Regions from separate parts of the Cellulomonas gilvus ATCC 13127 genome, predicted to be linked through region 2. Evidence: riboswitches for the same ligand, from Rfam matches in the RefSeq annotation. Region 2 holds a riboswitch; each other region holds the start of a gene.

Region 1 (2,249 bases), 1.4 Mb from region 2:
CGTCCGTTCGCGGACGAGGTCTTCTACGTGCCGCAGACGCCCACGCTGCTGGCCCCGCTGCTCGCGGTGGTGCCGTTGCAGATCTTCGCGTGCGAGCTCGCGACCGCGAAGGGGCTCGACGTGGACCAGCCGCGCAACCTCGCCAAGTCCGTCACGGTCGAGTAGTGGAGCTCGCGGCCGCGCAGCGGGAGGTCGAGGCGATCTCCCGGGTCTACGCGCGGCTGCACGGCATCGAGCGCACCGACGACTGGCTGGTGCTCAAGCTCGGCGAGGAGGTCGGCGAGCTCACGCGCGCGTACCTCGCGTGGTCGGGGCGTTCGCGGCACGAGACGTCGTCGGACGAGAGCCTCGCCGCACTGCGCGACGAGGTCGCGGACGTGCTGGCGCACCTGCTGCTGGTCGCCGAGCGCACGGGCGTGGACGTCGACGACGCGCTCGAGCGCAAGTGGTTCCGCTGGCGCCACCTGGTCCAGGACGGCGACCGCGGGGTCGGGCCGGAGCCCGCGCCGTGATCGTCGGCGTCGGGATCGACGTCGTGGACGTCGCGCGGTTCGCCGCCACGCTGCAGCGCGTCCCCGGGCTGCGTGACAGGCTCTTCACACCCGACGAGCGGGAGCTGGCCGACAGGTCGCTCGCGGCGCGGTTCGCCGCGAAGGAGGCGATCGCCAAGGCGCTCGGCGCACCTCCGGGCATGTCCTGGCAGGACGCGACCGTGCGCCGCGTCGCAGGCGCACAGCCGGTCGTCGAGGTGACGGGCACCGTGCTGGCCCGTGCCGCCGAGCTCGGGGTCACGCGGTTCCACCTGTCGATCTCGCACGACGCGGGCATCGCGTCCGCGATGGTCGTCGCCGAGCGCGACTGACGCCGTGCGCGCGGACCCGCTAGAAACTGCCTACAGAAAGGCCGACCGATCGGGTCGGCTATAGGTCATGAGCGTCTCCGCCAAGCCCCGGCTGGGAGACCGGCAACCCTCCGTCCGTGGCGGGGTGCCCCGGGTGACGACCAGGCCGTCGTGCGCCGCGGGCGCCTACACCGTGCGCGCGGTCTACGGGGGCGACGGGGTCTTCTCATCCTCGACGTCCGCCGCGACCGCGCTCACCGTCACGAAGGCCGCGGCCGTGGTCACGGTCACCGCTCCGCGGACGACCTACGGGAAGCCCGCGAAGGTCACGGTCGTCGTCACCGACGCCACCGGCCGGCCGGCCGCGGGCAAGGTGACGCTCGGCGGCGCCGGTGCGGCGGTCACGGCGACGCTCGCGAGCGCGGGGACGGCCGTCGTCGCGCTGCCGAAGACGCTCGCGGTCGCGACGTACGGCCTCACGGCCAGGTACGCGGGCAGCGCGAACGTCGCGGGCGCGAGCGCGAGCGCGCGCCTCACGGTCGCGCGGGGCACGGTGTCCAAGGTCACCGCGAAGGTCACCACGGTCCCGACGACGAGGGCCACGGGCAGGGTGGCCGTCACCGTGACGACCGCGTCCGGCCTGGCGACGCCGACGGGGAAGGTCACGGTCACGGTGCAGCGCGGGAGCGTCCGGAAGGTCGTGACCGCCACGCTCCGGTACGGCGAGGCCGCCCCGTCGCTGCCGAGGCTCACGAAGGGCACGTGGCGCGTGTCGGTGTCCTACTCGGGATCCACGACGTACGCCACGTGCGCGCCGTTGCGGTCGGCCGCGGACGCGGCCGCGTCAGCGCAGGGCCGGGACGACCTCGTGCTCGAACAGCTCGATGCTGGACCGGTCGTACGCGGCATCGGCGAAGTACGTGATCGCGTACGTCATGCCGAGCGCCTCGAGCTCGTGGAGCTTCGCGACGACCTGCTCGGGCGTGCCGACCAACGGTCCGCGACGCAGGTCCGCCGCGACGCCGGCCGCGCGCTCCGGCACGGTCCGGGCGTAGTGCTCCTCGATCCAGGCGAGCTTGTCCTCGACGTCCGCCGTGGTCGCCCCGATCACCACGTTGTAGTTGGCGGAGCGCGTGATCTCCGCGAAGTCCCGGCCGACGGCGGCGCAGTGCTCGGCCAGGACGGCGGACTTGGCCGCGAACGTCTCGGGCGTGCCGTCGAAGTTCGTGTACTGCGCGTGCTGCGCGGCGATGCGCAGCGTCTTCTTCTCGCCGCCGCCCGCGATCCACAGCGGCGGACCGCCGGCCTGCAGCGGGAGCGGCGAGAGCTGCGCGCCCGACACCTGGTAGTGCGTCCCGTCGAGCGTCGCGACGCCCTCGGTCCACATCTGCCGGAAGATCTGCACGCC
Region 2 (2,249 bases):
GGCCTGGCCGGCGGAGTCGTACGTGAACCCCTGCGTGAGGAACACGGCCTCGGAGAACTCGCCGAACTGCGAGCGCACCTGCCCGCCGCGGACCGCGAGCGTGTCCGGGCGCAGCGAGCCGAGCGGGGTGCGGCCGGCGTCCCAGGAGCCGGGACCGGGCGTGGGGCGGTCGCCCGCGCTCACGCCTGCCGCCACGGCAGGCCGTCGGCGCGCCAGCCGGCGTGCCCGCGCTCGCCGTCGGGGCCGATGTCGCCCTCGAAGCCCTGCAGCACGTTGTACGCGGGTCCGTAGCCCGCGGCGGTCGCGGCGACCGCGGCCGCGACCGAGCGCACGCCCGAGCGGCACAGGAAGACGACGGTGCGCCCGTCGCCGGCCTGCAGACCGGCACCGGCGAGCTCGTCGAGGAACGTCGGGTTGGGGCCCGTGGGGGTCACCCACTCGACGAACGCCGCGCGGCCGCCGAGCGCGTCGGCGTCCGGGACACCGATCTGGTCCCACTCGCCCTGCGTGCGGACGTCGACGAGGAGCGCGTTCTCGTCGGACTGGAGCAGGTCCCACGCCTGCCGGGGGGTCAGGTCGCCTGCGTAGCTCATGTCGCCTCCATCGGTCCTGGCGGTAGCACCCTGCTCCGGTCCCGGGGGACCGCGGGTTGCTGCGGCGTCATCGAGCCAGATCTCTCGGCCGCTCTGGATGGTGGCGACGAGAGTAGCGCCCTCCTCGGGCGTCCATCCATCTGATGAACACGGTGTCCCGCCTTGTGAGACGCCACCGGGCCGCCGTTGACAGGCCGCGCGCACGGTCGTCACCCTTACGGACAGGTCATGAGCGCCAGCGCGAAGCCCCGGCTCGCTGGCCGGCAACCCTCCTCCGCGGTGGGGTGCCCCGGGTGACGACCAGGCCGTGCACCGTCCGGTGCCGGCAAGCGCGGGGCCACCGGTATGTGGGTCCCCGGATCCGTGGAGGTACCCCCATGACCGCGATCGCCGAGCACGCCGCCTGTCCTGCAGTCGCGGACGCGACGCACGAGCGAGCGGCCGGCCCCGTCGACGCGCTCCTGCCTGTGGTGGGCGGCGACACCACCGTCCCCCTGGTGGACGGCACGCAGCGCGTCTACGCCAACCTCGACTACGCCGCGAGCGCACCCGCGCTGCAGGCAGTCGCGGAGCGCGTGACCGAGGTGCTGCCGCTGTACGCGTCGGTCCACCGTGGCGCGGGCTACCTCTCGCAGGTCTCCACGGCGCTGTACGAGGCCGCGCGCCAGGCCGTCGCGCGGTTCGTCGACGCCCGCGAGGACGACGTCGCGATCGTCACGCGCAACACCACCGACTCGCTCAACCTGCTGGCGGGTGTCGTGCCCGCGGGTGGGCGCGTGCTCGTGCTCGACCTCGAGCACCACGCCAACCTCCTGCCGTGGCTGCGCTCGAGCGACCCGAACGGCCACCGCACCACGATCCTGCCGATCGCCCCGACCGTGGCCGGGACGCTCGACGCGCTCGCGGCCGAGCTCGCGAGCCAGCCGTACGCGCTGGTCACCGTCTCGGGTGCGTCCAACGTGACGGGTGAGGCGCTGCCGGTCGGGCGCGTGGTGGAGATCGCGCACGCCGCGGGCGCGCGCGTGGCCGTCGACGGGGCCCAGCTGGTGCCGCACCGCGGGTTCTCGCTCGCGCGCACGGGAGCCGACTACGTCGCGTTCTCCGGGCACAAGACGTACGCGCCGTTCGGCGCCGGGGTCCTCGTCGGCCGCCGGGACTGGCTCGACTCGGGCACGCCGTACCTGGCGGGTGGCGGTGCGGTGCGTGACGTGCGCAGCGACCGCACCGTGTGGCAGCCCGCACCCGCGCGGCACGAGGCCGGCTCGCCCAACGTGATCGGCGCGATCGCGCTCGCGGAGGCGTGCGACGCGCTCGCCGCGCTGCCCGCGGGTGCGCTCGAGGCGCACGAGCGTGCGCTGCGCACGCGCCTGGTGCAGGGGCTCGAGGGGGTCCCTGGGGTCGAGGTCGCGCGCATCTGGCCGGACTCCGACGAGCCGGTCGGTGTCCTGACGTTCACGGTCGCGGACCATGACCCGGGTCTGGTGGCCGCCTACCTCGCGGCCGAGCACGGCATCGGCGTGCGCGACGGCCGGTTCTGCGCGCACCCGCTGCTCGCGCGGCTGGGCGCCTCGGGCGGGGCCATCCGTGCGTCCGTGGGCGTCGGCACCACGAGCGAGGCGGTGGACCGCCTGGTCGCGGCTCTGCACGCCTATGTGA
Region 3 (2,249 bases), 590 kb from region 2:
GTCGAGCACGTGGTCGTAGAACGAGAACGCGCTGGGGATGGCCGGCACGTCGGTCGGCAGGCCCAGCTCGGCCAAGCGGTTCCGGGTACGACGACGCAGCTGCGCGGCCGTCGCCTCGACCTCCTCGGCCGTGGACCGGCCGGCCCAGAAGGCCTCGATGGCCTTCTTGAGCTCGCGGCGCGGCCCGATGCGCGGGTAGCCGAGCACGGAGCCGGTCGGGAACTGCGGGGTCTCGCTCATCAGGGTCCAGCCTTCGCGTGTCGTGGTGGTGCGGTGGTCGGTGCTGCGGCGGTCGCTCAGCGGCGGGTCGCGCCGTCCAGGTGCGCGCCCTCGAGCAGGTCGAGCGCGGCCTCGTGCGTGTTGTACGTGTAGACGTGGACGCCGGGGGCCCCGCCGTCCAGGATCCCGTTGATCAGGTCCACGCCCGCGCGGATCCCGCGGCGGTGCCGCTCGAGCTCGTCGTCGGCCGCGCCCAGGTGGTCCAGCAGGTCCCGCGGTACCGGCACGCCCGTGAGCTCCTGCACGCGCAGCAGCCGGGCGGGGTCCGTGGTCGGGATGATGCCGGGGATGATCGGGATCACCACGCCGGCCGCGCGCGCCTCGGCCACCAGGCCCAGGTACGCCTCGGCGTCGTAGAACACCTGCGTGATCGCGAAGTCGGCGCCGGCCTCCTGCTTCGCCAGGAGCGACGCGACGTCCTGCGCACGCGTCCCGCCGGTCGCGGCGTTGCCGCGCGGGAAGGCCGCGACGGACACCGACAGCGGACGCACGCGCGCACGCACCGCCTGGGACGGGCTCGCGACGCAGCGGCGCGCCTCGATCTCACGCAGCAGCTCCACCAGCGCGCTCGCGGTCTCCACGCCCTCCGGGTGCGGCCGCCAGTCCGGCTCGCCCGCGGGCGGGTCGCCCCGCAACGCCAGGAACGAGCGCACGCCCTCGTCGAGGAACTCCTCGACGATCGCGGTGATCTCCGCGCGGCTGGTGCCGACGCACGTCAGGTGCGCGATCGGGGACAGCGACGTCTCCTGCAGCAGCCGGGACACGAAGGCGCGCGAGGTCGCGCGCGTCTTGCCGGCCGCGCCGTACGTCACCGAGACGAAGTCGGGGTGCACCGACTCCAGCTGGCGCACGGTGGCCCACAGGCGAGGTGCCGCCTGGGGGTTGCGGGGCGGGAACAGCTCGAACGAGATGGTCGGGCGGTCCACCGAGCCGAGCGGTCGCGGCGCGGGTGCGACGTGCTCACCGGTGGTGCCGCGCGGCTGGGCTGCTGGCGTGGTGACAGGGGGTTCCACGGTCGGGGCGCTCATGCGCGCGACCTCAGACACAGGGTCTGCGACATCGTCTCTCCATCGACCCTGGCGGAAGCACCCACACCCTCGTCGCGGAGGGGGGTTGCTGCGGCGTCAACGAGCCAGGTCTCTCGGCCGCTCTGGATGGTAGGCCGCGATCGTACGAGACAGACCACATGCTGAGCAAGGGTGCCCAACAGGCGAGACGATGCAGGTCGCCGGGGAGAGACGTCCTGTCAGCGGTGCTGCTGGCGCAAGGGCTGCGCCAGCTCGGTGACCGGGCTGCCGGCGCCCGGCACCGAGAGCAGCCCGGCCTCCACGGCACGCAGCACCTGGGTGTCGAGCGGCTTGACGCCGCCCAGCGCCTCCTGGGCGCCGCGGACGGCCTCGAGCCGGCCGTCGGGGTCGGGCAGATCGGTCATGCGCGGAACTGTAACGTCCCGTCAGGGCGCCTGCCGAGCCCATGTCCACCAGATCACCCGGCGGGAGCACAGCCCGCGGCTGAGTCACCGCGGGGACTCAACCGACCACCGACGGGCAGGTCGCCAGGTGGTCGTCGACGAGCCCGCACGCCTGCATCGCCGCGTAGGCCGTGGTGGGCCCCACGAACCGGAACCCGAGCGACTTGAGCTCTTTGGCGAGCGCACGCGACTCGGGCGTCGTGGCCGGGACGTCCGCCCAGGTCGCGGGGCGCACGTGCTGCGTGCGGTCGGGTGCGAAGGACCAGAACAGCGCGTCGAGCGTGCGGCCGGCCGCGTGCAGCGCGAGCAGCGCGTGGGCGTTGGCGATGGTCGCCTCGATCTTCTGCCGGTTGCGCACGATCCCGGTGTCGCCCAGCAGCCGCGTCACGTCCTGCTCGTCGAACTCCGCGACCACCGCCGGGTCGAAGCCCGCGAACGCCGCCCGAAACGTCTCCCGTTTGCGCAGCACGGTGATCCAGGACAGGCCCGACTGGAACCC

Evidence for each region. Region 2 has a riboswitch for S-adenosylmethionine ahead of CELGI_RS13820 (aminotransferase class V-fold PLP-dependent enzyme). Riboswitches for the same ligand answer to the same signal wherever they lie in the genome.
Region 1: it holds a riboswitch for S-adenosylmethionine, as region 2 does, so the genes downstream of both, CELGI_RS17805 (hypothetical protein) here and CELGI_RS13820 (aminotransferase class V-fold PLP-dependent enzyme) in region 2, are expected to answer to the same signal.
Region 3: it holds a riboswitch for S-adenosylmethionine, as region 2 does, so the genes downstream of both, CELGI_RS00480 (methylenetetrahydrofolate reductase) here and CELGI_RS13820 (aminotransferase class V-fold PLP-dependent enzyme) in region 2, are expected to answer to the same signal.

Annotation. Positions count from the first base shown of each region.
Region 1 covers NC_015671.1:945,777-948,025, forward strand. The annotation lists gene glmS (glutamine--fructose-6-phosphate transaminase (isomerizing)) at 1-165, shown strand, start outside; gene CELGI_RS04395 (MazG nucleotide pyrophosphohydrolase domain-containing protein) at 165-512, shown strand; gene CELGI_RS04400 (holo-ACP synthase) at 509-862, shown strand; SAM riboswitch class IV at 926-1,032, shown strand; partial or broken gene CELGI_RS17805 (hypothetical protein) at 1,119-1,322, shown strand; gene CELGI_RS04410 (LLM class F420-dependent oxidoreductase) at 1,686-2,249, opposite strand, start outside.
Region 2 covers NC_015671.1:3,039,057-3,041,305, reverse strand. The annotation lists gene CELGI_RS13830 (O-succinylhomoserine sulfhydrylase) at 1-183, opposite strand, end outside; gene CELGI_RS13825 (rhodanese-like domain-containing protein) at 180-593, opposite strand; SAM riboswitch class I at 598-697, opposite strand; SAM riboswitch class IV at 818-931, shown strand; gene CELGI_RS13820 (aminotransferase class V-fold PLP-dependent enzyme) at 971-2,249, shown strand, end outside.
Region 3 covers NC_015671.1:107,510-109,758, forward strand. The annotation lists gene metE (5-methyltetrahydropteroyltriglutamate--homocysteine S-methyltransferase) at 1-240, opposite strand, end outside; gene CELGI_RS00480 (methylenetetrahydrofolate reductase) at 297-1,307, opposite strand; SAM riboswitch class I at 1,344-1,440, opposite strand; gene CELGI_RS00485 (hypothetical protein) at 1,526-1,711, opposite strand; gene CELGI_RS00490 (DNA-3-methyladenine glycosylase I) at 1,809-2,249, opposite strand, start outside.